3 regions of the Reyranella sp. GW821-FHT12G01 genome follow, and region 1 is predicted to be linked to each of the others. Evidence: predicted binding sites of a transcription regulator. Region 1 holds the regulator's gene; each other region holds the start of a gene.
What was found. The regulator PhoB, encoded in region 1, activates phosphate uptake and scavenging genes when phosphate is short. The targets are predictions, from matches to a motif close to TGTCATNNANCTGTCAT.
Positions count from the first base shown of each region.

Region 2: a site for PhoB is predicted at 8,040-8,056, ahead of ugpB (sn-glycerol-3-phosphate ABC transporter substrate-binding protein UgpB). Genes of this name have one in related genera too.
Region 3: a site for PhoB is predicted at 6,047-6,063, ahead of AC1RP5_RS03070 (NAD-glutamate dehydrogenase). Genes of this name have one in related genera too.

Region 1 covers NZ_JBXAPV010000001.1:793,414-804,095, reverse strand. Annotated here, with positions in the region: gene AC1RP5_RS03900 (adenosine kinase) at 1-794, shown strand, start outside; gene AC1RP5_RS03895 (AmpG family muropeptide MFS transporter) at 791-2,182, shown strand; gene phoB (phosphate regulon transcriptional regulator PhoB) at 2,375-3,067, opposite strand; gene phoU (phosphate signaling complex protein PhoU) at 3,115-3,840, opposite strand; gene pstB (phosphate ABC transporter ATP-binding protein PstB) at 3,873-4,703, opposite strand; gene pstA (phosphate ABC transporter permease PstA) at 4,703-5,587, opposite strand; gene pstC (phosphate ABC transporter permease subunit PstC) at 5,592-6,605, opposite strand; gene pstS (phosphate ABC transporter substrate-binding protein PstS) at 6,656-7,699, opposite strand; gene phnG (phosphonate C-P lyase system protein PhnG) at 7,957-8,415, shown strand; gene phnH (phosphonate C-P lyase system protein PhnH) at 8,412-9,023, shown strand; gene AC1RP5_RS03850 (carbon-phosphorus lyase complex subunit) at 9,026-10,129, shown strand; gene AC1RP5_RS03845 (alpha-D-ribose 1-methylphosphonate 5-phosphate C-P-lyase PhnJ) at 10,133-10,682, shown strand, end outside.
Region 2 covers NZ_JBXAPV010000001.1:1,133,512-1,144,193, forward strand. Annotated here, with positions in the region: gene AC1RP5_RS05590 (DinB family protein) at 1-211, opposite strand, end outside; gene AC1RP5_RS05595 (TetR/AcrR family transcriptional regulator) at 271-936, shown strand; gene AC1RP5_RS05600 (ABC transporter substrate-binding protein) at 1,025-2,608, shown strand; gene AC1RP5_RS05605 (energy transducer TonB family protein) at 2,628-3,773, opposite strand; gene AC1RP5_RS05610 (50S ribosomal protein L11 methyltransferase) at 3,946-5,028, opposite strand; gene AC1RP5_RS05615 (sodium:proton antiporter) at 5,045-6,415, opposite strand; gene AC1RP5_RS05620 (SDR family oxidoreductase) at 6,469-7,233, opposite strand; gene AC1RP5_RS05625 (glycerophosphodiester phosphodiesterase family protein) at 7,302-7,994, shown strand; gene ugpB (sn-glycerol-3-phosphate ABC transporter substrate-binding protein UgpB) at 8,128-9,444, shown strand; gene ugpA (sn-glycerol-3-phosphate ABC transporter permease UgpA) at 9,531-10,412, shown strand; gene ugpE (sn-glycerol-3-phosphate ABC transporter permease UgpE) at 10,412-10,682, shown strand, end outside.
Region 3 covers NZ_JBXAPV010000001.1:634,747-645,428, reverse strand. Annotated here, with positions in the region: gene AC1RP5_RS03095 (LysR substrate-binding domain-containing protein) at 1-677, opposite strand, end outside; gene AC1RP5_RS03090 (MFS transporter) at 761-2,125, shown strand; gene AC1RP5_RS03085 (hypothetical protein) at 2,074-2,646, opposite strand; gene AC1RP5_RS03080 (ribonucleotide-diphosphate reductase subunit beta) at 2,723-3,685, opposite strand; gene AC1RP5_RS03075 (ribonucleoside-diphosphate reductase subunit alpha) at 3,792-5,588, opposite strand; gene AC1RP5_RS03070 (NAD-glutamate dehydrogenase) at 6,111-10,682, shown strand, end outside.

The DNA of each region.
Region 1 (10,682 bases):
CGTGCGGCAACACCATGGCCGGCATCGCCTCGTTCGGCGGCAAGGGCGCCTATATCGGCAAGGTGCGCAACGACCAGCTCGGCAAGGTGTTCGGCCACGACCTCAAGGCGACCGGCGTGTCCTTCGAGACACCGGCCGCGACCGAGGGTCCGGCGACGGCGCGCTGCCTGATCCTGGTGACGCCCGACGCGCAGCGGACCATGAACACCTATCTCGGCGCCTGCACCGGCCTCGGACCGGCCGACATCGACGCCAAGCGCGTTGCCTCGGCCCAGGTCACCTATGTCGAGGGCTATCTGTGGGATGCGCCGGCCGCCAAGCAGGCCGTGCTCAAGGCCTTCGACGCCGCGCGCGCCGCCGGCCGCAAGGTCTCGATCACCCTGTCGGATTCCTTCTGCGTCCATCGCTATCGCGAGGAGTTCCGCAACCTGATCCGCGACAAGGTCGACATCCTGTTCGGCAACGAGGACGAGATCAAAGCGCTCTACGAGGTCGAGACCTTCGAGCAGGCCCTCGAGGCCGCCCGCAAGGAGGCCAAGATCGCCGCCCTCACGCGCAGCTCGAAGGGCTCGGTCGTGATCAAGGGCAGCGAGACCTATGAGGTCCCGGCGGCCCCCGTCGCCAAGGTCGTCGACACGACCGGCGCCGGCGATCTCTATGCCGCGGGCTTCCTGTTCGGCTTCACCCACGGCAAGCCGCTGGCCGAATGCGCGCGGCTGGGCGGCATCGCCGCGGCCGAAGTGATCTCCCATGTCGGCGCGCGGCCCGAGCAGCCGCTCAAGGGCCTGATTTGAGCGCTGACGCACAGGCGCGGGGCTGGCGGGAGTCGCTTGCGACTTACCGCCACCCGCGCGTCGTCCAGTTCCTGTTCCTCGGCTTCTCGGCCGGGCTGCCGTTCCTGCTGGTCTTCTCGACCCTCTCGGCCTGGCTGCGCGAATACGGCATCAGCCGTACCGCGATCGGCTTCATCAGCTGGATCGGCATCACCTACTCCTTCAAGTTCGTGTGGTCGCCGGTCGTCGACCGAGTGCGGCTTCCCCTGCTGACGCGCTGGCTGGGACGTCGCCGCTCCTGGATGCTACTGGCGCAGAGCGGCATCGCCGGTGGCCTGCTCGCGATGGCGTTCTGCGATCCGCGCACCGACCTCTGGTGGATGGTCGTGTTCGCGCTGGTCGTCGCCTTCTCGTCGGCCACGCAGGACATCGCCCTCGACGCCCTGCGCATCGAGGCGACGGATGCGAGCCTGCAGGGCGCGACGGCCGCGACTTACCAGCTCGGCTATCGCATCGCCGTCCTCGCGGCCGGCGCGGGCGCGCTCTACGTGGCGCAGTTCGTCTCCTGGACGGCGGCCTATCAGACGATGGCGGCGCTGGGCCTCGTGGGCATCGCCACGACGCTCCTGATCTCGGAACCTGAACGGCGCGCGTCGACCGGCACGACCGAACTCGAAGGCAAGGTCGCCACTTTCGCCGCGAGTCTCGGATCGATGCCGGACTGGGCACGCAAGGCGTTGATCTTCGTCTATGGCGCCATCGTCTGCCCGTTCGTCGACTTCTTCGCGCGCTACGGCTGGATGGCCGTCCTGCTGCTGCTGTTCATCGGCCTGTTCAGGCTGTCGGACATTGCCATGGGCGTGATGGCAAACCCGTTCTACATCGACATGGGTTTCAGCAAGGACCAGATCGCCGACGTCTCCAAGATCTTCGGCTTCGTCATGACGATCCTGGGCGCGCTGCTGGGCGGTGCGATGGTGTTCCGCATGGGCGCGGCGCGCCTCCTGGCGCCGGCGGTGTTCCTGATCGCGGCGAGCAATCTCACCTTCTCGTGGCTCGCCTGGGTCGGCCAGCCCGACCTGATGATCCTCACCATCGCCATCAGCGTCGACAATCTGGTCGGCGGCATGTCGGGCTCGATCTTCATCGCCTTCCTGTCGGGCCTCACCAACACGGCCTACACGGCGACGCAGTACGCGCTGTTCACCTCGATCATGACCCTGCCCGGCAAGCTGCTCGGCGGCTCCTCGGGATGGGTCGTCGACAGGCTGCAGGAAGAGTTCTCCGCCACCCACAAGTTCGGCGGCTACGCGATATTCTTCGTCTACACAGCCCTGCTCGGCCTGCCGGCACTGGTGCTGGCGGTGATCGTCCGGCGTCATTTCGAAAAAGAAACCCCTCCTTCCTGAGGGAAGGAGGGGTCAGTAATTCGGCTGCGGTGTCGTGTCCGAGCCGGGGGAACCGGCCCGTTCCGGGAGCGGGGCGTGGGATGCCTGCGAGGAACGGGCACGCCCTGTCTAGGCGGGGGACGCTACAAAACCGTTACTGACCGTGTGGAAAACCCTTTTCTGGACCGCGGGCCTCCGGGCCCGCGGTCCAAATCAGCCGGGCGTCGAGTCCAGGGCGTAGCCGGCGGCGCGGACGGTGCGGATCACGTCGACATGGCTCTCGCCGTTCAGCGCGATGCGCAGGCGGCGGATATGAACGTCGACGGTGCGAGCCTCGACGTAGACGTCCTTGCCCCACACCGAGTCGAGGAGCTGCTCGCGCGAGAAGACGCGACCGGGATGCTCCATGAAATGGCGCAGCAGACGGAATTCGGTGGGACCGAGATGCAGCGGCTTGCCGCCGCGGGTCACGCGATGCGCCACCAGGTCCATCACGATGTCGGCGTAGGACAGCGCCTCGTCGGCCAATGCCGGACGGATGCGCCGCAGCACGGCGCGGATACGCGCCACCAGCTCGGTCGGCGAGAAAGGCTTGGGGACGTAGTCGTCGGCGCCGGCGTCGAGGCCGCGCACGCGATCGCCCTCCTCGCCGCGCGCCGTCAGCATGATGATCGGCACGTTGGCGGTCGACGTCTGCCGGCGAAGCTGGCGGCAGACCTCGATGCCCGACATCAGCGGCAGCATCCAGTCGAGCAGGATGAGGTCGGGCACGTCTTCCTGGACGGAGCGCAGAGCCTCCTCGCCGTCATAGGCGACGGCGACCTTGAAGCCCGACTGTTCGAGATTGTAGCGCAGCAGCTCGACCAACGCCGTCTCGTCCTCGACGATGAGCACGTGCGGCTTCATCGACGAGGTTTGCGCGTCGCGACGCGTGGGGCTGGTGGCTGCCATGCTCACGGCGTGGCGCCCGTGTTGCTGTTGGTCGGCGCGTAGATCGCCGCGCTGCCCTTGCGCCGGGCCTCGTCGAAGCCATGGCCGGTCGAGCGGAAGCTCACCAGTTCGGCGATGTTGGTGACGTGATCGCCGGCGCGCTCGATGTTCTTGGCCATGAACATGAGGTGCGTGCACGCGGTGATCGTGCGCGGATCCTCCATCATGTAGGTCAGCAGCTCGCGGAACAGGGCGGTGTAGACCTGGTCGATCTCCTCGTCGCGCTCCCACACATCGTGGGCCTTGACCACGTCGCCATGGGCGAAGGCGTCGAGCACGTCCTTGAGGGCGGTGCGCACCAGCCGGCCCAGCCGGTCGATGCCGTTGATCGCCGAGACCGGAGGCGTCGAATGGCTCAGCACGATGCTGCGCTTGGCGGTGTTCTTGGCGTAGTCGGCGATGCGCTCGAGCGCCGCGGCGATCTTGATCGACGACAGGATGACGCGCAGGTCAACCGCCATCGGTTGGCGGAGCGCCAGCAACCGCACGGTCTGTTCCTGCACCGCCTCGTCGAGCGCGTCGACGCGGGGATCCTCGGCGATCACCTTCTCGGCGACTTCCGTGTCGCGCTCGCGAAGCGCCACCAGTGACTGGGCGAGCTGGCTTTCGGCCAGGCCGCCCATCTCGCTGATCGTGGCGCTCAGCCGCTCCAGCTCTTCGTCGAACCGCTTCAATGTATGTTCGGGCATGGTCTGTCCCTTCTTCTCTTTGTCGTGCCGGATCAGCCGAAGCGGCCGGTGATGTAGGCCTGCGTCCGCTTGTCGGTCGGGGTGGTGAACAGCGTGGCCGTCGGGCCGAACTCGACCAGCTCGCCCAGGTACATGAAGGCGGTGAAGTCGGAGACGCGGGCGGCCTGCTGCATGTTGTGGGTCACGATGACGATCGTGTAGTCCTGCTTCAGCTCGTCGATCAGTTCCTCGATCTTGGCCGTCGAGATCGGATCGAGCGCCGAGCACGGCTCGTCGAACAGGATGACTTCCGGCTTCACCGCCACAGTGCGCGCGATGCAGAGGCGCTGCTGCTGGCCGCCCGACAGGCTGAGGCCGCTGGCGTTGAGCTTGTCCTTGACCTCGTCCCACAGGGCGCCGCGACGCAGCGCGTGCTCGACCCGGCCGTCGATTTCCGACTTCGGGAGGTTTTCGTAGAGACGAATGCCGAAGGCGATGTTCTCGTAGATCGACATCGGAAACGGCGTCGGCTTCTGGAACACCATGCCGATGCGCGCGCGCAGCAGGTTGATGTCCTGGCCGTCGCGCAAGAGGTTGTCGCCATCGAACATAACCTCGCCCGTGGCCTTCTGGCCCGGATAGAGGTCGTACATCCGGTTCAGGATGCGCAGCAGGGTCGACTTGCCACAGCCCGACGGTCCGATGAAGGCCGTCGCCTTGTTGGCGTAGAGCGACATGTTGATGCCCTTGAGCGCCCGGCTGTCGCCATAGAAGAACTCGAGGTTCTTCAGCGAGATCTTGGCGGTGAGCTTCGAGACGTCGAGCTTGGCGTGGCTGGCGACAGGAACGGCGACGTTGGGCCCGTCCGTGGATTGCATAGACATTAGGACTTCCTCGCGGAGGTGAGCGAACGGGCCAGGATGCTGAGTCCCAGCACAGTGACGGTGATCAGGAGCGCGCCGGTCCAGGCGAGCTTCTGCCATTCGGCATAGGGTGAAAGGGCGAACTGGAAGATGACCACCGGCAGGCTGGGCATCGGCGCGCCCATGTTCATGCTGAAGAACTGGTTGTTCAGCGCGGTGAACAGAAGCGGCGCGGTCTCGCCGCTGATGCGGGCGATGGCCAGCAGGATACCGGTGACGATGCCCGCCTGCGCCGCGCGATAGGCGATGCGGACGATCATGTGGGCGCGCGGCAATCCGATCGAGGCGGCCGCCTCGCGCAGCGTGTCCGGCACCAGGGTCAACATGTCCTCGGTCGTACGCACGACGACGGGGATCACGATGACGGCCAGGGCGACAGCGCCGGCCCATCCCGAGAAGTGGCCCATCGGCGCCACCAGGATCTCGTAGACGAACAGGCCGATCACGATCGACGGGGCGCTGAGCAGGATGTCGTTGATGAAGCGCACGACGCTCGAGAGCTTGTCGTGACGGCCGTACTCGGCGAGGTAGGTGCCGGCCAGGATGCCGATCGGCGTGCCGATGATCACCGCCAGCACCGTCATCACGATGCTGCCGACGATCGCGTTGAGCAGGCCGCCCGCGGCGCCCGGCGGCGGCGTATTCTCGGTGAACACGGCCAGCGAAAGCCCGCCGATGCCCTGGTAGAGCAGCACGCCGAGAATGAGGACCAGCCAGCCCAGGCCGAAGGCCGTGGCGGCCCACGCCAGACCCTTGGCGATCGCATTGCGGCGACGGCGGCCGGCATAGAGCGGGCTGTTCATCGCGGCCGATTTGCCGGCGGTCGGATTTGCAGTGGTGGCCATGACGTTACTTCCCCTGCTGCTGCAGGCGCAGCAGCATGTAGCGGGCAATGGCCAGCACGATGAAGGTGATGAAGAAGAGGATGAGGCCGAGCGCGATCAGCGACGAGGTGTAGAGATCGCCGACCGCCTCGGTGAATTCGTTGGCGATCGAGGCCGAGATCGTGGTGCCCGGTGCGAACAGCGAGGCCGACACGTGATGGGCGTTACCGATCACGAAGGTGACGGCCATCGTCTCGCCGAGCGCGCGGCCGAGGCCCAGCATGAAGCCGCCGATGACGCCCACGCGCGTGAACGGCAGGACGACGTTGCGGAACACTTCCCAGGTAGTGCAGCCGACGCCGTAGGCGGCTTCCTTGAGGACCGGCGGCACCGCGTCGAACACGTCGCGCGAGATCGAGGTCACGAAGGGCAGCACCATGATCGCCAGGATGAGACCGGCGGTGAACATGCCGATGCCGTACGGCGGGCCCGCGAACAGCGTGGAGAGCACCGGCACGTTCTGGAACGTGTCGATGAACAGCGGCTGCACGTACTGCTGCAGGAAGGGCGCGAACACGAACAGGCCCCAGATGCCGTAGATGATGCTTGGAATGCCGGCCAGCAGCTCGATGGCGATACCGATCGGGCGGCGCAGCATCTTCGGGCAGAGTTCGGTCAGGAAGAACGCCACCATCAGGCCGACCGGCACCGCGATCAGCATGGCGATGAACGAGGTGACCAGCGTGCCGAAGATCGGCGCCAGCGCACCGAACCGCTCGGTGACCGGGTTCCAAGATTCGTCGAACAGGAAGCCGAAGCCGAAGGTGCCGAGCGCCGGCGCGGCGCCGACGATGAGGGCGATGATGACGCCGCTCAGCAGGGCGAGCACGGCCAGCGATGCGCCGCGCGTCAGCCCATGGAAGATCGAATCGGTCAGCCTCAGTTTTCTCAATACGGCGGCCCGTGAGGCCGACACCGCCGCCGGCGCGCTTGCGCCCTTCAATGCAACTTCACTCACGTCCCGTTCCCCCGAAGCCATTGGCCTCCCCAAGAATGAAGGGCGGGTGTCGCCACCCGCCCTGTCGTCATTTAGTTGGTCGGCGAGTAGAGCGGCTTGCCGTCGGCGCTCTTGATCTCGGCCTGCCACATCTTCTGGATGTCGCCGATCACGTTGGCCGGCATCGGCACGTAGTCGAGCTCTTCAGCAGCCTTGCCACCCTTGGCGTAGGACCAGGCGAAGAACTTCAGCGCTTCGGCGGTCTCGGCGGGCTTCTCCGGCTTCTTGTAGAGCAGGATCCAGGTCGCGGCCGTCATCGGCCAGGACTGGTCGCCGGGCTGGTTGGCGAGGATCACGCCGTAGCCGGGCTGGGACTTCCAGTCGGCGTTTGCGGCGGCAGCCTGGAAGGTGGCCGAGGTCGGCTCGACCGTCTTGCCGGCCTTGTTCACCATCTTGGTGTGGATCAGCTTGTTCTGCTTGGCGTAGGCGTACTCGACGTAACCGATCGAGCCCTTGGTCTGTGCGACGTTGCCGGCAACGCCTTCGTTACCCTTGGCGCCGATGCCCACCGGCCACTGCAGAGCAGTGCTCACGCCGACCTTCGACTTCCAGTCCGGGCTCACGTCGGCCAGGTAGTAGGCGAAGTTGTAGGTCGTGCCCGAACCGTCCGAACGACGGACCGGCACGATCGCCTGCTTCGGCAGCTTGGCGTTGGGGTTCAGCTTGGCGATCGCGGCATCATCCCAGCTCTTGATCTCGCCGAGGTAGATCTTGGCGACGGTCGGGCCGTCGAGGGTCAGCTCGCCCGGCTTGATGCCGTCGAGGTTCACGACGGGGACGATCGCGCCCATCACCATCGGGAACTGCGCGAGGCCCGACTCGTCGAGCTCCTTGCCGGTCAGCGGCGCGTCGGTGGCGCCGAAGGTCACGGTCTTGGCCTTGATCTGCTTGATGCCGCCGCCCGAGCCGATCGACTGGTAGTTGAGACCGTTGCCGGTCTCCTTCTTGTAGCTGTCGGCCCACTTGGCATAGATCGGATACGGGAAGGTCGCGCCGGCGCCGGAAATGTCGATGGCGTAGGCCGCAGCCGGCGACATCGCCAGGGCTGCCGCGAGGACGATCTTGGTAAGGTTCACGGGGTTCTCCTTCGTTGAATTTCGAAGCGCCCGTCATCTAGGAGCCGTACGTCTCTCTCCTATGACGAATATGTGACAATCCGGTTACAAAGACGACCTGTCGCAGTGAATGTCACTCCGTATGTAAAAAATTATCTTTTCTGATCAATGGGTTAGATATCCGAGGATAAGACTACCCACTGTCACACGAACTTAACGCCGCGCCCTTCGAACGGTAACGCAGCGAATAGATGGTGCGCCTCTTTCAAGAGCGCCCCATGTCTCCGAACCCGTCGATCGAGCGCCGTCGCCGGTGGCTTTCCGTCCTCGCGAAAGCGCCCAGCGCGCGCCTGCAGGCGCTTTGGCAGGCCCTCGGCCCCACTCCCACCTACATCGTCCTGCGCCGGCCCGAGATCGGGCTGGTCATGGTGCAGGGCCGCATCTCGGGTACCGGCGCACCTTTCTGTGCCGGCGAGATGACGGTCACGCGCGCCGCGGTCCGCCTCGACAGCGGCGAGATGGGCTTCGGCTATGTCGGCGGCCGTGACGCCCGCCATGCCGAGACCGCCGCCGCGATCGATGCGCTGGGCCAGCGCGCCGAGTGGGTCGAGAGGCTCGACACTGAAATCGTGACGCCGCTCGCCGACGAAGCCGAGGCGCGTCATCGCCTGATCGCCGCACGCGCCGCCGCCACCAAGGTCGATTTCTTCACCGTGGCCCGCGAGGCCGGATCATGAGCATCACCTCCGACATCAACACGCCCATCCTGCTTGCCCCGGGTCTCGCCGATCCTTCGCATGACGCGCAGCGCCTGTTCCGCGATGTGCTCGACGCCTTCTCCCATCCCGGCCGCATCGTCGAATTGCGCGATGCCCCCGAGGGACCTGGCACGCTGAGCCAGGCGGCCACCGCCTTCCTGCTGACCCTGGCCGATCGCGAGACGCCGCTCTGGCTCGACGCCGAGTTCGACACCCAGGCCGTGCGCGATTTCCTGCGCTTCCACGCCGGCGTGCCGATCGTCGACGAGCGCGAAGCCGCCGCCTTTGCCGTCATCGCGACCAGCGACGCCGATCCTTTCGCGGGCTTCCCGATCGGCACCGATACCTATCCCGATCGCGCCGCGACGCTGATCGTCGAAGTGCCGTCGCTCGACGCGGGCCCCACCCATCTGTGCCGTGGCCCCGGCATCGACGGCGAGGCGCGCCTCTCGATCGCAGGACTCGGCGCCGACTTCTGGTCGGCCTGGGCCGCCAACCACGCGCTGTTCCCCTGCGGCGTCGACCTCGTCTTCACCGCGGGCACCCGACTTCTCGCGCTGCCGCGCAGCATCGCCGTGGAGGCCTGACCATGTATGTAGCGGTCAAGGGTGGCGAGACCGCCATCGCCCATTCGCTGGACCTCGTTGCCGACAAGCGCCGCGGCGATCGCGACATCACCGAACTTTCGCTGACACAGATCGACCAGCAGCTCGGCCTCGCCGTCGATCGCGTGATGACCGAGGGCTCATGCTACGACCGCGGCCTCGCGGCGCTCGCCATCAAGCAGGCGCGCGGCGATCTGATCGAAGCGATCTTCCTGCTGCGCGCCTATCGCACGACCCTGCCGCGCTTCGGTGCGTCGGAGCCGCTCGACACCAGCCGCATGGTGGCGGAGCGCCGCATCTCCTCGACCTTCAAGGACGTGCCGGGCGGCCAGGTGCTGGGTCCGACCTACGACTATACGCACCGCCTGCTCGACTTCTCGCTGGCCGCCTCGGGCAAGCGCCCGGACGCCGCCACGGCGCCAGCGGACACGACCAACGACCTGCCGAGGGTCGGCGACATCCTGCAGCGCGACGGCCTGCTCGAGCCGCCGCCGGCACAGAAGGAAGCTGAAGCCGACGACCTGACGCGCCAGCCGCTGGTGCTGCCGGCCAATCGTCCGCTGCGTCTGCAGAACCTGGCGCGCGGCGACGAGGGCTTCCTGCTGGCACTCGGCTATTCGACGCAGCGCGGCTACGGCAACAACCATCCCTTCGTCGGCGAGATCCGCTACGGCCACGTGCCGGTCTCGTTCGTGCCGGAGGAGCTCGGCTTCGCCATAGAGATCGGCGAGATCGAAGTGACCGAGTGCGACATGGTCAACCAGTTCGCCGGCTCGCACGACGTGCCGCCGCAGTTCACGCGCGGCTACGGTCTCACGTTCGGCCACGCCGAGCGCAAGGCGATGGCCATGGCCCTGGTTGACCGCGCCCTGCGCGCCGATGAGTTGGGCGAGGCCGCGACGTCGCCGGCGCAGGACGAGGAATTCGTGCTGGCGCACAGCGACAATGTCGAGGGCTCGGGCTTCGTGCAGCACCTCAAGCTGCCGCACTACGTCGATTTCCAGTCCGAACTGGTGGTGGTGCGCACGCTGCGCGCCGAGGTCGAGAAGCGCCGCGAGCAGTCCGTCCTTAGCCAGGCGGCGGAGTGAGCCATGCCCGACACGACGATCCACGACGGCTCTTACAACTACGCCTACCTCGACGAACAGACGAAGCGGATGATCCGCCGCGCCATTCTGAAGGCGGTGGCGGTACCCGGCTATCAGGTGCCGTTCGGCGGCCGCGAGATGCCGTTGCCTTATGGCTGGGGTACCGGCGGCATCCAGGTGACGGCCGCCATCATCGGCCGAGACGACACGCTGAAGGTGATCGACCAGGGCGCCGACGACACGACCAACGCCGTCTCGATCCGCCGCTTCTTCGCCAAGGTGGCCGACGTCGCCACGACGACGCACACCGAGGAAGCCACCATCATCCAGACTCGGCATCGCGTGCCGGAGACGCCGCTCGAGGACGGCCAGATCCTGGTCTTCCAGGTGCCGATTCCCGAGCCGCTGCGCATGCTCGAACCGCGCGAGACCGAGACAAGGACGCTGCATGCGCTGTCGGAATACGGCGTGATGCAGGTGAGCCTGTACGAAAGCATCGCCCGCCATGGCCGCATCGCCAAGACCTACAACTATCCGGTGATGGTGAACGGGC
Region 2 (10,682 bases), 340 kb from region 1:
TGCTGCAGAAGATCTCGTCGACGACCTGGATATGGTCGAGCAGCCTCGTGATCACGAACCGATCATCCGCGGCAATGCCGTCGAGATGTTCGGCAACGACTCCGTTGAGGCCGTTGGTCGCCCAGCGCTTGAAGTGCATCAGCGTGCGATAGGGCAGGGTGAACATCGCGATGCCTTTCGGTCGGTGCGGGAGGACGGCGAGGCGTTGCATGTCCAGAATTTGCGAGCTATGGCTCGTATTGTCTACTCGCATTGGCGGCTGGGTGTCTTATGGCGCGCGCAATCCCCACGACCCCGAGGAAATCGGCCTCGCAGAAGCGATCCCAGGCGATGGTGGAGACGCTGCTGGATGCGACCGCTCGCGTTCTCACGCGCGAGGGATACGATCGCGCCAGCACGAACCGGATTGCCGCCGCGGCCGGCGTGAGCATCGGCTCGCTCTATCAGTACTTCCCGAACAAGGAAGCACTCGTCGCGGCGCTCGTCGCGCGCCACAACCGCGAGATGCTCACGCTGCTGCGCGGCGCCCTCAATGAAGTCGCCTCGCTCGACCTGGCGACGGCGATCCGCAAGCTGGTCAAGGCATCGGTCGACGCCCATCTGGTCGATGCTGCCCTGCATCGCATCTTCGCCGAGCAGGTGCCGCGCATGGGCCAGCTCGCCAAGATCGAGGCGCTTCAGCAGGAAACCTTCCTGATGGTCAGGACGTACCTGGAGTCACGCCGGTCGGAGATCTCGGTCCGCGATCTCGACGCCGCGACCTATATCGGCGTAACGGCCGTCGAAGCCCTGACGCACGAGTTCGTCATCAACAAGCCCGATGCGCTGGCCGGCGACCGCGATCTCTTCATCGAAGAAGTCGCGCGCTTGCTGGAGGGCTATCTGATGCCGGCCCGTTCCCCGATGAAGAAGCGCCCCGTCCGCCTACCCAGGTAGCCGGCCGAGCGGCACGCGCATTGCATGGCTTGTGAGGGGAACTGGCAGCCTGCCGGGCACGGTCCGTGACAGGCAAAGGGGGTGACTCATGGCCCATTTGCACAAGTTTGCAGCGGTCGCGGCGATGGCGTTCGGATGGGCGGCCGGGGCGGTGGGACCGGCAGCGGCCCAGACGACGCTCCGGATGGTGTCGCACGCCGACATCAAGATCCTCGATCCGATCTGGACGACGGCGAACATCAGCCGCAACCACGGCTACATGATCTACGACGTGCTGTTCGCCACGGACGCCGATTTCAAGATCCAGCCGCAGATGGCGGAGAAGTACACCGTCTCCGACGACAAGCTCACCTACACGATCACCTTGCGCGATGGCCTGGAATGGCACGACGGCAAGCCCGTCACGTCCGAGGATTGCATCGCCTCGATCAAGCGCTGGGGCGCGCGCGACGGATATGGCCAGGTGCTGATGAAGGCGATGGCCGACATGAAGGCCGTCGATGACAAGACCTTCGTCCTCACCCTGAAGGAGCCGTTCGGTCTGGTGCTGGAGGCGCTGGGCAAGGTGGGGTCGAGCGTGCCCTTCATGATGCCCAAGAGGGTGGCCGACACCGATCCCAACAAGCAGATCGAGGACTATACCGGCTCGGGCCCCTTCATCTTCAAGAAGGACGAGTGGAAGGCCGGCGAGCGCGTCGTCTACGTGAAGAACACGAAGTACAAGCCGCGTGCCGAGCCGCCGTCGCTGCTGGCTGGCGGCAAGGTCGTGAAGGTCGACCGGGTCGAGTGGCTGGCCATTCCCGACCCCAGCACGGCGGCCAATGCGCTGATCGCGGGCGAGATCGATCTCATCGAGACGCCGCCGCCCGATCTGTTTCCGCTGCTCCGGGCTGCGAAGAACGTCGAACTGTACGGCTGGAACGCGCTCGGCTCGCAGGCACTGATGCGCTTCAACCACCTGCAACCGCCGTTCAACAATCCGAAGGCGCGTCAGGCCGCGATGTATGCGATCGCGCAGGAGGATCTGCTGCGGGCGCAGTATGGCGAACCCGAGATCTACAAGGTGTGCAACGCGCCGTTCATCTGCGGCACGATCTACGGCAAGGAGTACGGCGATTTCCTGATCAAGCCCAACCTGGAGAAGGCGCGGGCCCTCCTGAAGGAGTCGGGCTACGACGGCACGCCGATCACGATGCTGCACCAAACCGATCTCGCCTCGTCCAACCAGTTCCCGCCGGTCGCCAAGCAGCAGCTCGAGCGCGCCGGCTTCAAGGTCGAGATGCTGGCGATGGATTGGCAGAGCGTGATCTCACGGCGCGCGCGCAAGGAGCCGCCGGCCCAGGGTGGCTGGAACATCTTCTTCACGACCAACATCACCATCGACGTCGACAATCCCGGCACCAGCGGCTACGCCGCCGCGACCTGCGAGAAGGCCTGGTTCGGCTGGCCCTGCGATCCCGAGATCGAGAAGCTGCGCACGGCCTTCCTCAAGGAAGGCGATCCGGCCAAGCGCAAGGAAATCGGCTTCGCGATTTCCGATCGCTTCATGGACCAGGGCATCTTCGTTCCGCTCGGCCAGTACAAGGCCTTCGGCGCCTATCGCAAGGACAGGCTCGAAGGCTGGCTGCCGGGCCCCGTGGCCATGGTCTGGAACATCAGCAAGAAGAACTGAAGCCGCGAGAAGCGGGAGGTCACGGCCCCCGGTACGACACCAGCGGCACCGTGAAGGACGCGGGGTCGCCCTTGATCTCGGCTGGAACCGGCGGATAGGGCGAGCCCGCCCGCACGCCGGCCATCACGCCGTTGTCGAACTCCGGCAACCCACTCGACTGCACGACGCGGACATCGAGCAGCCGGCCGTCGCGGGCGATGACGATCTGCACGACGGTCCTGCCTTGCTGTGCCTTCGTGTTGCTGGCCGTGTATCGATAGCCCACGAGCTTGCGGACGACCTGGGCCAGGTAGTTGTCGGTGATCTTGGCGCGCGAATAGGCATCCGCCGGATTGACGAAGGGATGGGGCGACGGCGGCTCCTTCGACGATGCCGACGGAGGCCGCTTGCTCGGCGTCGTGGCGAGCGGCGAGGGTTTTAGCTCCGGCTTGGGCGCAGGCGGCGGCTTGCCCGGCGGCGTCGCCAGCGCCTGCTGCTGCGGCATGGGCTTGGGCGTCGGCGCAGGCTCGGGCGGCTTGGCCTGCGGCTGAGGCTGCGGTTGAGGCGGCGTCGGCGTTGCCTGCGGCGCGGGCGGCGGCGGCTGCTCGGGCGCCTTCTTCAGACCGTTCTCGGTCGGCACGTCGATCGGCTTCTCGGCCGGCGTCGCCGGCGGAGGCGGCTGCACGCTGGTCTCGACCGGTGGCGTGGGCGTCGGCGGCGGAGGGGCGGCCTCCAGCTGCGGAAACTCCTTCGAGGCCTCGCGCTCGGGCGGCGGCGGCGGTGCGGGGGGCTCCTTCGACACCTGATCGGTCGGCGGAGCCTGCGTCCGCTTGTCGTCCACGATCGGCGCCGGCGGTGCCAGGGCGTAGTCGACCGGCGGCGCTGGCGGTGTCGGCGGCTGCTGGGCCTGCTGGGGTGGTGGTGGCTTCGGCGGTTCGGGCTTGGGCGGCTCCGGCTTCGGCGGTTCCGGCTTCGGGGCCTCGGCCTTCGGCGGCTCCGGTTCTGGCGGTTTCGGCTGCTCGAAGGAGACCTCGATCGCTTCCTCGACCGGCGGCACCGGCGTTCGCTGCTGCGACAGCCACCACAGGACCGCGGCCACCAGCACGTGCAGCAGGATCGCCATCGCCAGGGCGACGGGCGACATGCGGTCGGAACGGTAGGAGAAGGCGCTTACGGCGTGGGCCACGGGGTCGTTCTACAGCTTTTCGCCTCGATGCTTGGCGTCCTCGGTACGAGAGGGCGGGCCTGGGTGTGCCAAGGATCGGGAGGCTTTTCCCATTCTAGAGGAAATGCGCCGGTAGCCTCTGCGGTTTCTTGTCCGCTAGGCCGTTGGAATTACTGGCAATTTTGCGGGATTCCTATGAATCCGACCCGGTCCACAGCCAGAGCGACGTCCGGTCCCGGCCGCCGTGCACGACCACCTGCTCGCCCGGGCGCGACTCCATGACAGAGGGCAGGGGCTGGAACATCACGGCCCAGCACGAGGACGCCCCCGGCGCCGGCCTGTTCTCGTAGGTGCCCTCGGCGTCCATCCGCAGCCAGATCCACTGGGCGATGCCGTTGACCGGGCCGCCGGTGCTGGTGAGGCAGGCCGATGCGCGATGGTTTTCGAAGGGGCCGCCCGAGCTGAAGTCGAAGCTGAAAAGATCGGCCGGTTCGCTCCTGAGCTCGAGCGCTTCGTTCCCGATCGACAGGCCGATGCGCCCGCCCAGCACATTCATCGGCGACAGGTCGAACCCCTGGACCGACTCGACCTGTTTGCGCGCGAGCTTGCCGTAATGGGCGAGAGCGATGCGAACGGCGCCGTGCGAGGGAATGATGCAGGCGGCGGGTTGTGTCAGCCGTCCGACCGCGTCCTCGAGGCAGCCGAGCACGTCCTCGCCCAGCAGGTCGTTGGTGACGATCTCCGACACGAGGATGTCGACGGGCCTGGGAAGGTCGGCGCCGATCGCGAGATCGCGCGAATGCTTGCAGACGACGCTCACGCGATCGGCGAAGCCGTTGCGCTCGACGATCCCCGCGGCGGTCGCGGCCGTGGCGCTGTTGAATTCGCAGCTCACCACATGGGCCGCGCCGGCGCGCGCCGCCATCATGCCTAAAAGGCCCGATCCCGCGCCGATATCGAGGACGTGCGACCCGGCCCGCACGTTGCGCCGCAGCGCCGCGTCGTAGGCCGCGTTGCGGGTGTCGTCGGCCAGGATGGCATGGTGCCAGACCGGCACGCTGCGGCTCATGACGAGTCCGACGATGCGTTCGACTTCGGGATCGTCCGGGGCGATGCGGCGTGCCTCGCGCGCGAGCTCGACGGCGCGCTGCACCTCGCCGCCGTCCAACATCAGCTTCGCCAGCCGCGCCATGCGGACCGGATGGCCGGCGAGGCGCGTGACCATCTCGGGCACCGAGAGGTGTTTCAGAAGCGACGCGGCGGCCAGCGAGTCCACGGTGATCGATGGCCCTTCAGTGGAAGAACATGAAAGTCAGCACGATGAAAAGCGGCACGAGGATGCCGCACGACCAGGCCATGTAGCCGAAGAAGCTCGGCATGCGGATGCCGGCTTCCTCGACCACCGCCTTGACCATGAAGTTGGGTGCGTTGCCGATATAGGAGTTGGCGCCCATGAACACCGCGCCGCAGGAGATCGCCGCGAGGGTGCCGGCAAGCGCTCCCATCAACAGATCGGCATCGCCGCCGGCCAGGTTGAAGAACACGAGATAGGTCGGCGCGTTGTCGAGGAAGCTCGACAGGATGCCGGTCAGCCAGAAATACCAGACGTCATTGGGCTGGCCGTCCGGGCCCGTCACCAGGGCGACCAGGGGCGCGAGCGCGCCGTCCTTGCCGGCGCGGAGAATGGCGAGCGCCGGCGCGATGGTGATGAAGATGCCGGCGAACAGCTTGGCGACCTCGGCCATCGGTCCCCAGCTGAAGCCATTGTCCGCGCGCGACTTGCGCGAGGTGAGTCGCAACGACAGGAAGCAGATCGCCACCAGCGCGAGGTCGCGCAGCACGTTCTGGAGCTCGAGCGGCACGTGGAAGACGCTGAAATGAACGCCGGGATTCCAGGTGCCGCTCATCAGCACGACGCCGACGATGGCGAGTAGCAGGATGATGTTGGCGCCACCTTCGAGGCGCACCGGCTTTTCCGGCGTCGGGTCGGACTTGAGATGGCCTTCCTTGCGGTACCAATAAGTGTCGAGCGCATAGAACAGGGCCAGGAGGACGAGGGTGCAGACCAGCATCTGCGGGAACAGATGCTGCGTCGTCCAGAAGAAGCTGACGCCTTTCAGGAAGCCCAGGAACAGCGGTGGATCGCCGAGCGGCGTCAGCGCGCCGCCGATGTTCGACACCAGGAAGATGAAGAACACGAAGACGTGCGTCTTGTGCCGGCGATCGTCGTTGGCGCGGATCACCGGGCGGATCAGCAGCATCGACGCGCCAGTCGTGCCCATCCAGCCCGCCAACACCGTGCCGATCGCCAGCAGGGCGGTGTTCATCGACGGCGAGCCGTGCAGGTTGCCCTTGATGTGGATGCCGCCCGTCACGGTGAAGAGCGCCAGCAGCAACACGATGAAGGGAATGTAGTCCAGCAGCAGCAGGTGGATGATCTCGTAGGCGGCCGTCGGAATGCCATGGATCACGGCGAAGGGCACGACGATCATCGCCGCCCAGGCGGCGGAGACCTTTCCAAAGTGATGATGCCAGAGGCTCGGCGTCGCGAGCGGCAGGATGGCGATCGACAGCAGGATGCCGACGAAGGGGATCATCCAGGCGAGGCCGAGATGGCGGCCGTCGATGGCCGGTGCATCGGGGCTGGCAGCGAACGCCGGCAAGGCGAGGCCGAGCGCGAGGGCGCCCGCGAGAGGGGGGAGGTGTCGGATCTTCTTCAGCCCATGTAGGTGGCGGTGACGCCACCATCGACGGTGAGCGTATGGCCGTTGACGTAGCTGGCGGCCGGGGAAGCAAGGAAGATCGCGGCGCCGGCGATCTCCGACGGGTCGGCCCAGCGCCGGGCGGGACAGCGCATCCGCATCCGCTCGCCGGCCGGCGAGGCGATCAGCGCCTCGTTGGTCTCGGTCGCGAAGAAGCCGGGCGAGATGGCGTTGGAAGTGATGCCCTTGTCGCCGAGTTCGCCGGCCAGCGCGCGGGCCAGCGCAGCGAGGCCTGCCTTGGCCGCGATGTAGGAGGAGGCGCCGGGCGCCGCGAGCGTGGCGGCGATCGAGGTGACGAGGATCAGCCGGCCCCAGCCGCGCTCGACCATGCCCGGCACGACCAGCCTGATCAGCGCCTGCCCGGCCGACAGGTCGGTATCGACCAGCCGGGCGAAATCGTGGGATTCGATCTCGGTGAAGGGGCGGCGGTCCCGCTCGCCGACATTGTGGATCAGGATGTCGATCGGCCCGGTCTCGGCGAGGGCCAGGTTCATGGCGGTCCGGTCGGCCATCCCGAACACCACCGCGTCGGTCGCCCGGCCGGCGGCGCGCAGTTCGGCCAGCCGCGGCGCCAGCCTCTCGTGCGAGCGTCCATGCAGGATCACGCGGGCGCCGGCCTCGGCCAGGCCCTTGGCCATTTCCCAGCCGAGGCCGCGGGCCGAGCCCGTGATCAGGGCGGTGCGGCCGTCGAGGCGGAATTTGTCGGGGAAGGTGGACATGGATATCGGACGGGACAGGAGCGAGGCGTTAAGCTATTGCGACAGCCGAGTTAGCTTCGGATTCGTTCATGCTGCAACTGCCTAAAGTCGTCGGCCATCGCGGCGCCATGGCCTATGCGCCGGAAAACACGCTGGATTCGTTCCGCGAAGCCCATCGCCGGGGCGCGACCTGGGTCGAGATCGACGTCAAGCTGACGGCCGATGGCGTGCCCATCGTGATGCACGATTCGTCGCTCAAGCGGACGACCGGCGTCGACCGGCTGGCGTCCGAAATACGGGCTGCCGAGCTGCCGCCCTCGGTGCCGACCTTCGAGCAGGCGATCGCCTGCTTCGGCGAGCTGGGACTGGGCTGCAACGTCGAGATCAAGCCCTGCGAGGGAAGTGAGGCCGAGACGGCGCGCGTGACGGTCGCGACCTTGCGCAAGTCGTGGCCGGCCAAGCTGCCGGCGCCGCTCCTGTCGAGCTTCAAGGACGCTTCGCTCGCCGCCGCCCGTGAGGCCGCGCCCGAATTTGCGCGGGCGCTGCTGATCGACGAGGTGAAGGACGACTGGCAGGCCCGCGCCGAAGCCGTGTCGGCCGTCGGCATCAACACCAGCGGCAAGCGGCTGACGGCGGTCCGTGCCGTCGAGATCCGCAAGGCCGGCTACCTGCTCAGCGTCTACACGATCAACGACGGCGACGTCGCCCGGGCGCTGGTCGGCATGGGCGTGCAGTGCGTCATCAGCGACGCGCCCGACGTGATATTGGCGGCGCTTCAGTAATATCGACCATTTGGGGGTTGCGTTACCTGCGCAGTCTTGGTGGACTGTCATCAGACCGCAACAAAAGAGACACATCGCAGTCTTGCGGCCCGCCGATACATCGCCGGGGATTTTTCTGGGAGGTTTGTTCGATATGACACGGATTCTGCTGTCTTCCGTCGCGGCTGCGGCGGTTCTCGCGAGCGCGTCGACCGCGTTCGCGCAGACCGAGATCCAGTTCTGGCACGCCATGGGCGGCAACCTGGGTGAAACGGTCAATGCGCTGGCCGACGGCTTCAACAAGTCGCAAAGCGAATACAAGGTCAACGCGGTCTACAAGGGCTCCTATCCGGAGACGCTGACCGCCGCGATCGCCGCCTTCCGCGCCAAGCAGGCGCCGCACATCGTGCAGGTGTTCGAAGTCGGTACCGCCAACATGATGGCCGCCAAGGGCGCGATCTATCCGGTCTATCAGCTGATGGCCGATGCCAAGGAGCCGTTCGATCCCAAGGCCTATATCGGCCCGGTCTACGGCTACTACTCGACGACCGACGGCAAGCTGCTGTCGATGCCGTTCAATTCCTCCACGCCGGTGCTCTACTGGAACAAGGACCTGCTCGCGAAGGCCGGCCTCGATCCCAACAAGGGCCCGACGACCTGGCCGGAACTCGGCGAGATGGCGAAGAAGGCCGTCGCGGCCGGCGCCAAGTGCGGGTTCACGCCGCAGTGGCAGACCTGGACGCTGATCGAGAACTACGGCGCCTGGCACAACCTGCCCTACGCCACCAAGGACAACGGCTTCGGCGGCACCGATATCGAACTGAAGTTCAACGATGCGCCGCGTATCAAGTTGATCCAGATGATGGCCGAGTGGACCAAGGACAAGACCTTCGTCTACGGCGGCCGCGAAGGTAAGTCGGACTCGCTGTTCAACGGCGGCGAATGCGCGTTCCGTATCGGCTCGTCCGGTTCGGCCGCGGGCGCGGAGAAGGCGCTGGGTCAGGACAAGGTCGGCATCGGCATGATGCCCTACTCGCCCGACGTCATCGCCAAGCCGCAGAACTCGATCATTGGTGGCGCCACGCTGTGGGTGCTGCAGGGCCGTCCGGCCGCCGAATACAAGGGTGTCGCCAAGTTCCTGACCTACCTGTCGACCACCCCGGTGCAGGCCAAGTGGCACCAGGAGACGGGCTATGTGCCGATCACGGTCGGCGCCTACGAAGCCACGGAGAAGGACGGTTTCTACAAGAAGTTCCCGGGCCGTGACATCGCGGTCAAGGAGCTGACGCTCAACCCGCCGACGGCCAATTCGAAGGGCCTGCGCATCGGCAACTTCGTGCAGATCCGCGACATCGTCGACGAGGAGCTCGAGTCGGTGTGGTCGGGCAAGAAGGACGCCAAGACCGCTCTCGACGACGCGGTGAAGCGCGGCAACGAACAGCTTCGCAAGTTCGAAGCGGCCAACAAGTAAGACCGGCCTTGGCCGCGCTCTTTTTTCAGGTTCCTCTCCCCCTGGCGGGGGAGAGGAGACTTGAAAGCGGGGTGCGTCTCTAAGTCATGGAAAAGCGCGTCACCTTCAACGAACGATGGCTGCCCTACCTTCTGGTGGCGCCGCAGATCGTCATCACCCTGGTCTTCTTCTTCTGGCCGTCGGGCCAGGCGATCTACCAGTCGGTGCTGACCGAGGACGCGTTCGGCGGCAATACCAAGTTCGTCTGGTTCGATAACTTCACCTCGCTGTTCCACGACAGCGCCTATTTCGCCTCGGTGCGACTTACCCTGGTGTTCAGCGCGCTGGTCGCCTCGATCGGCCTCGCCGTCTCCCTGCTGCTGGCCGTGATGGCCGACCGCGTCATCCGCGGCGCCTCGCTCTACAAGATGATCCTGGTCTGGCCCTATGCCGTGGCGCCCGCCGTGGCCGGCGTGCTGTGGGGCTTCCTGTTCAATCCGTCGGTCGGCGTGGTCGCCTGGCTGCTGCACAAGGTCGGCGTCGACTTCAACTACGTGATGAACGGCAACCAGGCGCTGATCCTGGTCGTCATCGCCGCGGTCTGGAGCCAGGTCAGCTACAATTTCCTGTTCTTCCTCGCCGGCCTGCAGTCGATCCCGAAGTCGCTGATCGAGGCGGCGGCGATCGACGGCGCGGGACCGGGGCGGCGCTTCTGGGACATCGTCTTCCCGCTGCTGTCGCCCACCGGCTTCTTCCTGCTGGTGATCAACATCATCTACGCCTTCTTCGGCACCTTCGGCATCGTGGGCTCGCTCACCCAGGGCGGGCCCGGCCAGGCCACCAACATCCTGGTGTGGAAGGTCTACAATGACGGCTTCCGCGGCCAGGATCTCGGCGGCTCCTCGGCCCAGTCGGTGATCCTGATGATCGTCGTCATCGCGCTCACCTTCGTGCAGTTCCGCTTCATCGAGCGCCGGGTGCATTACTGATGGTCGAGAACCGGCCCTTCGTGACCTGGCTCAGCCATATCGTGCTGATCATCGGCCTCGTCGTCATCGCCTTCCCGGTCTGGATGACCTTCGTGGCCTCCAGCCACGACCAGCAGACGATGCTGCAGCCGCCGGTGCCGCTGTGGCCCGGTTCGCACCTCATCGAGAACTACAAGGAAGTGCTGGTCGACGGTTACAACAGCAAGCGCGGCACCGTCCCGCTCTACGTCACGCTGACCAACAGCATGATCATGGCGCTGGGGGTGGCGC
Region 3 (10,682 bases), 160 kb from region 1:
AGCGCCGCCGCCGGCGGCTTGCCCGCGATGCCAAGCCGCTCGAACCAGACGGGCCATGACCATTCCGCGCCCTGCCCGCGGCCGGGCTGGCCTTTGTGCAGCAGCGGCAGTTTTGCCAGCGCCTGCGGATCGCGCAGCGGCTTGCCGCCCGGCAACAGGCCGGGGACGCAGACGGGAAAGACCTGCTCCTGGAACAGGAGGCGCTGCGTGGAGGATGAGCGCGCCGTCGCAGCGGGCTGCCACAGGATCTGGACGTCGATTTCCGGAGCGCGTGCTTCGATCTCGCTCTCCACGACGGTGAGCTCGACTTCCATCCCAGCGTTGGCCGCGGCAAAGGACGGCAGCCGCCGCACCAGCCAGTAGTCGGCAAGTGCTGCGCCCACGCCGACGCGCAGGCTCGAGGGAACGGCGATGGCGCGGCACTTCGTACGGAGATCGGACAGTCCGTCGAGAAGGTCGGCGAGGCCGGCGGCGAGCGCCGTACCGGCAGGCGTCGCGCTGAGGCCGGTGCTGGAGCGATGAAGTAGCGGCGCGCCGACATAGGTTTCGAGCCGGCGCAGGCGGTGACTGACCGCGCTTTGCGTCATGCCGAGCTCGGCCGCCGCCAGGGTCATGCTGCGATGGCGGAGCGCGGTGTCGAAGGCGACGAGGGCGTCGAAAGGCGGAAGTGAGCGCATTTCCCCCATCATGAACCACATTCATGTCGAAGTGAATGCTTGTCGCTCGGCCTCACGCGCGCGCGGCGGCATCACTCGACACCATGAAAAGCTTCCGCAGCACCCCTGCCCTCGCCCTCTCCTTTGCGGGCTTCCTGACCCAGCTCGACGTCACCGCCGTCATCGTCGCCCTGCCCGCGATCGGCGACGATCTCGGCTTCGGCCTCGCGGCCTATGCCTGGACGGTGGATGCCTACAGCCTGGCCTTCACCGCGACCCTGCTTGCCTCAGGCGCGCTGGCCGACCGCTACGGGCGCCGCCGCGCCCTGCTGGCCGGCAACGCCTTGTTCGCCGTGGCATCGCTCGCCTGTGGACTGGCCTGGGACGGACCGACACTGTGGGCCGCGCGGGTCGCTCAAGGGTTCGCCGCGGCCTTCGTCATCACCGGCTCGATCTCGCTGACCGCCAGCGCCTATCCCGATCCGGCCGATCGCGCGCGAGCCTTTGGCCTCGCCGGCATCGTCTCGGGCGCGGCGATGGCGATCGGGCCGACCTTGGGTGGCATGGTGGCGGCGTGGCTCGGCTGGCGCTGGATCTTCCTCGCCAACATTCCCTTCTGCCTGCTGGCCGCCTGGATCGTGCCGCGCCTCGTCCCCGAAGAACGCGCCGCCGAGCCACGACAGCTCGATCCGCTGGGCATCGGCCTGCTCACCCTGGCGCTCGGGATCGCCATCGAGACGCTGCTGGCCGGTCGCACGGCGGCACATCTCGCGATCGGCGCCGTCGCCAGCTTCGGGTTCGCGGCCCTCTTCGTACTGCAGCAGCGGCGACAGGCCCGACCGATCCTCGATCTGGCGCTGCTGGCGCAACCCGCGATGATCGCGGTCGCCCTCCTCCTGGTCACGGTGTCGATCGGCTACTGGGCGGTCCTGGTCTATCTGCCGCTCTATGCGACGGCGCTGTTCGGCCTGTCGACCGAGCAGGCGGGAGTGATGCTGCTGGCCGCGACCTTGCCCATGATCTTCCTGCCGCCGCTTGCCGGCCGGCTGGCGACGCATTGGGGTTGGCGCGTCCTGTTCACGAGCGGGCTCGCGCTGATCGCGATCGGCGACATCATCCTGGCGCTGTGGCCGACATGGACGATGGCGCTCGTCGGCATGGTGGTGATCGCGACCGGCACGGCTCTCGTACAGTCGCAACTCTCGGGCGCGGTCGTGACGCTCGCCCCGCCGGCGCAGGCCGGCATGGCCTCGGCGCTGACCATCGTCATGCGCCAGGGCGGCTTCGCCATCGGCATCGCCGCCTTGGGCGCGGCCCTCGGCGCCGAGCGTGCCACAAGTTCCTATGCAGACCTCTTCCTGTGGGCGGCTCTTGCGGCGGCCGTCGGGGCCGGCGCGGCGCTGCTGCTCCTGCCGCGCTACGAGGCCCGAAGAAAGGAGGTGCTCACGCCACGATCGGGAAGGGCATAGAGCTCGTCGACCAGCCGCTGCATGTTGGCCTTGATGGCCCTCACATTGGCGAGCCTCATGCGCTCGGACGCGACAACCTGCTCGGTGAGCTTCGCCGTGGCCGGAGTCGTCAGCACCTTGTCGTAGACGACCGCGCCCGTCGCCACTTCCGTGAGTTTGTAGGCGACCGTCACCGTCACAGTCATGTCGAAGGCGATGAACGGCTGCTCCAGATTCTGAAGGACCGCGTCCAGGCGGAAGCGGCCGTTTTCGGCGCGCCCCAAGTTGGCGCGAGCCAGGGTCTGCAGCAGGGCATCGCGAAGCTCCGCATTGCTGACGTTCGGGACGTGGAGAATCGTGGTGTCCTTGCCGCCCGTCACGGAGCCCACCGTTATGGCATCGCGATAGGCAGGAGCCGGTCCGCGGGCGGTGTCGATGGTCTCGGGAGTGGGAACCATGTAGCCCGACATCGACGGACTGGCGCAGGCGCCGACCAACGTCAGCGCGACGATCGTGAATGCCAGCCCAAGTAGTTTGATCATCTTTAAATTCCCCCCGTTGGAGCAACCTAGCGGTTGCTCCAGTTTCAGTCGAGGGGAAGACGCCGGGAGGCCCGTCTTAGGAGAACGCCTCGTCCCAGGTGCCGCGCGTCGACGCCTTGGAGTATTCGGTCGAGCGGTTCTCGAAGAAGTTGGTGTGCTCGATGGCGTTCAGCATCTGGTCCATCCACGGCAGCGGGTTCTTGGCGTCCGCGCGATAGATGGGCTGCAGGCTGAGCTGGGTCAGGCGGCGGTCGGCGATGTAGCGGATGTAGCGCTTCACGTCGACGGCGGTCATGCCCTCGATGCCGCCCAGTTCGAAGGCGAGGTCGATGAAGGCGTCCTCGTGATCGACGATGGTCGAGCAGGCGACGTAGATCTCGCGCTGCAGCTCCTCGGTCCAGACTTCCGGGTTCTCCTGGATGAAGGTGCGGAACAGCTTGACGATCGAGTTGCAGTGCAGCGTCTCGTCGCGCACCGACCAGGTCACGATCTGGCCCATCCCCTTCATCTTGTTGAAGCGCGGGAAGTTCATCAGCATCGCGAAGCTGGCGAACAGCTGCAGGCCCTCGGTGAAGGCGCCGAACACGGCCAGCGTCTTGGCGATGTCGGCCTTCGAATCGACGTTGAAGCCCTGCATGTAGTCGTACTTGTCCTTCATCTCCTTGACGGTGAGGAAGACGGAGTACTCGGTCTCGGGCATGCCGATCGTGTCGAGCAGGTGGCTGTAGGCGGCGACGTGCACCGTCTCCATCGCCGAGAAGGCGGCCAGCATCATCTGCACTTCCGTGGGTTTGAAGACCCGCGAATAGTGCCGCATGTAGCAGTTGTTCACCTCGACGTCGGCCTGGGTGAAGAAGCGGAAGATCTGCGTCAGCAGATGACGCTCGCTGTCGGTGAGCTTGTTGCGCCAGTCCTTCACGTCGTCGGCCAGCGGCACTTCCTCGGGCAGCCAGTGGATGCGCTGCTGCGTCAGCCAGGCGTCGTAGGCCCAGGGATAGTGGAACGGCTTGTAGATCGGCTTGGCGTCGAGGAGTGACATGGCGCGGCGTCCAATTCGGTCGGGCGTATAAAAATGGGATCGCTTGAAATCAAAATCCCCAGCCACGGCCCCGAAGCAAGGGGGGCGCAGCTGGGGATGACGCTAGTTACTGGCAGCTAAGGCATTCTTCGTAGTCATTGCTCTGAGTACCCGGCGGCGTTCCGAGCGGCAGAGAAGAGGGAGCATCGATTCTAGGCGCCGTAAGGGCATGGTCGCCGAGCGGTGCGGCGAGGGCTTCGCCCGCGACGCTCTCGGCGCGTTGGATGGACAGCGAGCGACAGTAGTAGAGGCTCTTCACGCCACGCTTCCAGGCCATCATGTGGATCTGGTGCAGGTCGCGCTTGTGCACGTCGGCCGGCAGGAAGAGGTTCAGCGACTGGCTCTGGCAGATATAGGGCGTGCGGTCGGCCGCATGCTCGACCAGCCAGCGCTGGTCGATCTCGAACGCGGTCTTGAACACCGCCTTCTCGTGATCGTCGAGGCAGTCGACGTTGCGCACCGAGCCCTGGTCGGTCGTGATCGCCGTCCAGGTGTCCTCGTCGTTCTTGCCCTTCTGGATCAGGACCTTCTCGAGGTACGGATTGCGCACCACGAACGAGCCCGAGAGGGTCTTGTGGTTGTAGACGTTGGCCGCCGACGGCTCGATGCCGGGCGAGGCGCCGCCGCAGATGATCGAGATCGACGCGGTCGGCGCGATCGCGAGCTTGTTGGAAAAGCGGTCCTGGAAGCCGAAGTCGGCAGCATCCGGGCACGCACCGCGCTCCTTGCCGAGCGTCATCGACGCCTCGTCGCACTGGGCGCGGACGTGCTTGAACATCTTCTTGTTCCACACCTTGGCCATCACCGATTCCAGCGGAATGTTGTTGGCCTGCAGGAAGGAGTGGAAACCCATCACGCCGAGACCGACCGAACGCTCGCGCATGGCGGCATAGGTCGCGCGCGCGAAGTCGGAGCCGGCGGTGTTGATGAAGCTCTGCAGCACGTTGTCGAGGAAGCGCATCACGTCCTCGATGAAGGTCGGATGCTCGTGCCACTCGAGGTAGGTCTCGAGGTTGAGCGACGAGAGGCAGCAAACGGCGGTGCGCTGCTTGCCGTGATGGTCGATGCCGGTCGGCAGCGTGATCTCGCTGCACAGGTTCGAGGTCTTGACCTCGAGGCCCGCGAGCTTGTGGTGCTCGGGACGGGCATTGTTCACGTGATCGACGAAGATCAGGTACGGCTCGCCGGTCTCGACGCGCGCCGTCAGGATGCGAATCCAGAGGTGGCGGGCCGAGACGGTGCGCTGCACGGCGCCGTCCTTCGGGCTGACCAGCGCCCACTCCTCGTCGTTCTCCACCGCGCGCATGAAGGCGTCGGAGATCAGCAGGCCGTGATGCAGGTTCAGCGCCTTGCGGTTCGGGTCGCCGCCGGTCGGGCGACGGATCTCGATGAACTCCTCGATCTCGGGATGGTTCACCGGCAGGTAGACGGCGGCCGAGCCGCGGCGCAGCGAGCCCTGGCTGATCGCGAGCGTGAGCGAGTCCATCACACGGATGAACGGCACCACGCCCGAGGTCTTGCCGTTCATGCCGACCTTTTCGCCGATCGAACGGAGATTGCCCCAGTAGGAGCCGATGCCGCCGCCGCGCGACGCGAGCCACACGTTCTCGTTCCACAGCCCGACGATGCCCTCGAGGCTGTCATTCGCCTCGTTGAGGAAGCACGAGATCGGCAGGCCGCGGCTGGTCCCCCCATTGCTGAGAACGGGTGTGGCCGGCATGAACCACAGATTGCTGATGTAGTCGTAGAGACGCTGGGCGTGGGCGTCGTCGTCGGCATAGGCCGCCGCGACGCGCGCGAACATGTCCTGATAGCTTTCGCCCGGTAACAGGTACCGGTCGTTCAGTGTAGCCTTGCCAAAGATGGTGAGCCGGGAATCCCGAGAGGAATCGGTAACAACCCGCGCACCGCTTCGAACTTGAACGACATCAAACACTTGCGGTCCCCTTTTTCTTTTTGTCCACAGTTGTGGATAGAACAGTCTGTGGAAGACACCTAGATGTAGGGAGCGGTTCGTCTCTCCCCACTATCCATAGATAGTACGCGAGCCGCCGACCCTGTCATTGCGAAATTTATTCCCGGTTTGTGAATCTCAAGAATGGTTGGTTAAGCCATTGAAAAAGCGTGCGAAAAATAGGTTTGAAATTGTATTTCTTTGACCGTTCACGAACCTTCGCAAGTGCAGCATTCTATGAGAACAAAACGCGCTTCTCCACGGATTCCGTGGATCCCAGACAGAAACCGCAGCGAATCGGCTCAGCGCGTCGGGTCGAGTCCGCGAAAGGCGAGATTCGATGGGCATTCTTGGCATCGCCAAGAGTCCGTCGTCAGAATGTCATGGTGAGGCGTAACATCCGCCGCGAAATCCCGGAGGAATGCACAAAATATGGCCATCGCTTCGGTGCCGCGAGTCTACGGGCTGGACGCCATTTGTGCCGCCGCCCTGCAGGCCGGCGGTGAGGAATCCGCCCAATTTGCGCGCAGGCTGTTCGGCCGTCTGTCCGATAAGGACCTGGCCGCCGCGCCCGTCGACCAGCGGGCCGCCGCCGCGACCTCGCTGCTGACCTTCGCCCGCCGCCGGCTGCCCGGCGTAGCCAAGGTGCGCCTCTTCAATCCGTCGATGGCCGACCACGGGTTCGAGAGCCGGCATACGATCGTGCAGATCGTCAACGACGACATGCCGTTCCTGGTCGATTCGATCGCCAACGAATTCGATCGCCGCGACATCTCTGTCCACCTGCTCGCCCATCCCGTGATGGCGGCGCGCCGCGATCTCGACGGCGACCTGGTGGGCATCGCGCTCGAAGCCGGTGAACGCGCGCGCGCCGAATCGATGATGCATATCGAAATCGACCGGCAGGCCGATGCGATCGTGATCGACGAGATCGCCGCCGCGCTCACCCGCGTGCTGGCCGAGGTGCGCCTGGCGGTCGACGACTGGCGCGCGATGCGTCACGCGTGTCTCGACGCCATCACCAACCTGGCGCCCGGTCGCGCGCCGAACTTCGCGGAATACGAAGACTTCCTGCGCTGGCTCGAAGCCAACCACTTCACCTTCCTCGGCCATCGCCGTTATCGCTACGTCGAGGATGCGAGCCAGCCCGCCGGCCTGCGCTATGAACTGGTGCCGGGATCGGCGCTGGGCATCCTGCGTCGCGACGAGGTTCGCCTGTTCGAACCGGGCGTCGGCAGCGGCGAGGCGATGGCCCGCTTCGCACGCGGGCCGCACAACATCCTGGTCGTGAAGACCGACCGTGCCTCGCTGGTCCATCGCAGCGGCGCGATGGACTGCGTGATCGTGAAGACCTGCGATGCCGACGGAAGGGTCACCGGCGAGCATCGGCTGGTCGGCCTGTTCACCTCGGCGGCCTATCACGCGGCGGTACACGACGTGCCGCTGCTGCGCGGCAGGATCGAGACACTGCTGCGCCGGTCGGGCTTCGACCGGCATGGCCACGACGGCAAGGCGCTGCTGGCGATCCTCGATTCCTATCCGCGCGACGAGCTGTTCCAGATCGATGAGGACACGCTCTACGACCACGTGCTGGGCATTCTGCAGCTGCAGGAGCGGCGGCGGGTGGCGCTGTTCTCGCGCCTCGACACGGTCGGCCGCTTCGCCACCGCGCTGGTCTTCGCGCCGCGCGAACGCTTCGATGCGACGCTCTCGGCGCGCTTCGCCGCGATGCTGGAGAAGGCCTGGAACGGCAAGGTGACGTCGATCGTGGCGTCGGGCAGCAGCGATTCCGCGCTGATCCAGTCACTCTATACGCTGAAGCTCCAGGCGCCCGAGCAGCCTGGCCCCGATCTCACCGAACTCGAGAACAGGCTGGCCGAGGCCGCGACCTCGTGGAGCGACCGGCTGCGCAACGCGCTCCAGGCGAAGCTCGGCGAGGCCGAGGGCCGCGCCGCCGCGAAGCGCTGGCGCGACTGGTTCCCGCCGGTCTATCGCGAGACCTTCGACGCGGCGCAAGCCGTCATCGACATCGACCTGCTGAAGACGTTCGGCGACGGCGCGGGCTTCGGCGTGCAGGTCGGGCGGCGGACCGGCATGCCCGCGCACCGCTTCGCGCTCCGCCTGTTCCATCCGCGCAAGCCCATCGCGCTCTCCGACATCCTGCCACTCGCCGAGAATCTCGGCCTGCGGGTCATCAGCGAGGCGCCGTTCCTGCTGCGCAAGGAGGGCGGCGACGACCAGACGCATGGCGTGGCGATGCAGGTGTTGCGCGTCGAGACCGCGGACAAGTCGGCGGTCGATCTCGACGCCGCGGGCCCGCGCTTTATCGAGGCGATCGAGAAACTGCGCGGCGGCGCGCTCGAGAATGACGGGCTGAACAGGCTGGTGCTGGGCGCCGGCCTCGCGTGGCGCGAGATCGCCATCGTGCGCGCCTATGTGAAGTATCTGCGGCAGGCCGGCATACCGTTCAGCCAGGACTATATGGAGCGCGCGCTGTCGGCCTATCCGAAGGTGGCGCGCCTGCTGGTCGATCTCTTCGTGGCGCGCTTCGATCCGGCGCTGGGCGAGGCGGCGTCCGACGCGCGCACCGGGAAGATCGCGAATATCGAGACGGAGTTCGCCTCGGCCCTCGAAGCGGTCACGACGCTCGACGAGGACCGCATCCTGCGGCGCCTGCACAACGCCGTGCTCTGCACCCTGCGCACCAACTACTGGCAGGCCGGCGGGTCGAAGGACTGGATCTCCTTCAAGATCGACAGCCGCGCGATCGACGAATTGCCGGCCCCGCGCCCGCTGGTCGAGATCTTCGTCTACAGCCCGCGCATGGAGGGCATCCACCTGCGCGGCGGCCGCGTCGCGCGCGGCGGCATCCGCTGGTCCGACCGGCGCGAGGATTTCCGTACCGAGATCCTCGGCCTCATGAAGACGCAGATGGTGAAGAACGCCGTCATCGTGCCGGTCGGCTCGAAGGGCGGCTTCTACGTGAAGCAGCCACCGGTCGGTGGCACGCGCGAACAGGTCCAAGCCGAGGGCATCGCCTGCTACCAGACGCTGATCCGCGGCCTGCTCGACATCACCGACAACTATGCGGGCGGCGGCATCGTGCCGCCGGCCGACGTCGTTCGCCACGATGTGGACGATCCCTATCTCGTGGTCGCCGCCGACAAGGGCACCGCCACCTTCTCCGACATCGCCAATGGCCTGGCCCACGACTACGGCTTCTGGCTCGACGATGCCTTCGCCTCGGGCGGATCGGCGGGCTACGACCACAAGAAGATGGGCATCACCGCGCGCGGCGCGTGGGAGTCGGTGAAGCGCCATTTCCGCGAACTGGGCCAGGACATCCAGGAAACGCCGTTCACCGTGGCCGGCGTCGGCGACATGTCGGGCGATGTGTTCGGCAACGGCATGCTGCTGTCGCCGCACACCCGGCTGGTCGCGGCGTTCGATCACCGCCACATCTTCATCGATCCCTCGCCCGATCTGGCGACCAGCCTGGCCGAACGGCAACGGCTGTTCGCGCTGCCGCGCTCCTCGTGGATGGACTACGACAAGAGCCTGCTGTCGGCGGGCGGCGCGATCTTCGATCGGGCCGCCAAGTCGGTGTCGCTCTCGCCCGAGGCGCGCGCGGTACTCGGCATCGAGGCGCCGACCATGGCGCCGCTCGACCTGTTGCGCGCCATCCTGACGGCGCCGGTCGACCTGCTCTATTTCGGCGGCATCGGCACCTATGTGAAGGCGGCGAGCGAGAGCCATGGCGATGCCGGCGATCGCACCAACGACGCGGTGCGCATCGACGCCGGTCAGGTGCGGGCGCGCGTGGTCGGCGAGGGCGCCAATCTCGGCTTCACGCAACGCGGTCGTGTCGAAGCAGCGCTCGCCGGGCGCAAAATCAACACCGACGCGCTCGACAATTCGGCGGGCGTCGACACGTCCGATCACGAGGTCAATATCAAGATCGCGACGGGCGGCGCGATCGCGGCCGGCGCGCTGGAAGCCGAGGCGCGCAATCCGCTGCTGTTCTCGATGACCGACGAAGTGGCAAGCCTGGTGCTGCGCAACAACTACCAGCAGAGCCAGGCGATCAGCGTCGTCGAGGGACAGGCGGCCGAGGAACATGATCGGCTGGAGCGCTTCATGCGCGCGCTGGAGCGCAAGGGAAAGCTCGATCGCGCCGTCGAGTTCCTGCCCGACTCGGCTGCGATGCGCGTGCGCGCGCAGAATCGCCAGCCGCTGACGCGCCCCGAGCTTTGCGTGCTGCTGGCCTACGCCAAGATCGACCTCAACGAGGAGATCCTGGCCTCCGACCTGCCCGACGATCCGCGCCTGGAAGAAGAACTGCTGCGCTACTTCCCGACCCTGCTGCAGGAAAAATATCCGGCGGCGATCCAGGGCCATCGCCTGCGCCGCGAGATCACCGCGCTGCAGGTCGTGAACTCGCTGGTCAATCGCTGCGGCCCGACCTTCGTGCACACGGTCGGACAACGGACCGGCGCCTCGGCCGCCGCCATCGCGCAGGCCTTCACCGTCGTGCGTGATGCCTGGAAACTACGCGACCTGTGGGCCGACATCGAGGCACTCGATCCGATGCTCAAGGCCGAGGCGCAAGTGCGCATGCTGGTCGCCTCGCAGCGCTTCGTGCTGCGCTGCGTGCAATGGACCTTGCGTCGCCTGCCGCAGCCGCTCGACACGACCGCGGCCACGGCGCAGCTCGGCCGCGCCGTCGCGGAGCTGGGCGATCTGTCCGCCGATCTGGTCGGCCAGGCCGAAGGCGCGGCGCTGGGCGAACGCTCGGCGGCGCTCGAAGCCATGGGCGCGCCGGCCGACCTCGCCCGCCGCGCGGCCGCGCTCGAAACGCTGGCCGCCGCCGGCGATCTCGCACTGGCCGCCGAAGCCAATGGTTGCTCGATCGGCAGTACGGCCCGCCTCTATTTCCGGCTGGGCGAACGGCTGTCGCTGGCCCTCTTGGCCAACGCCGCGCAGAAGCTGCCGCGCGACGGACTG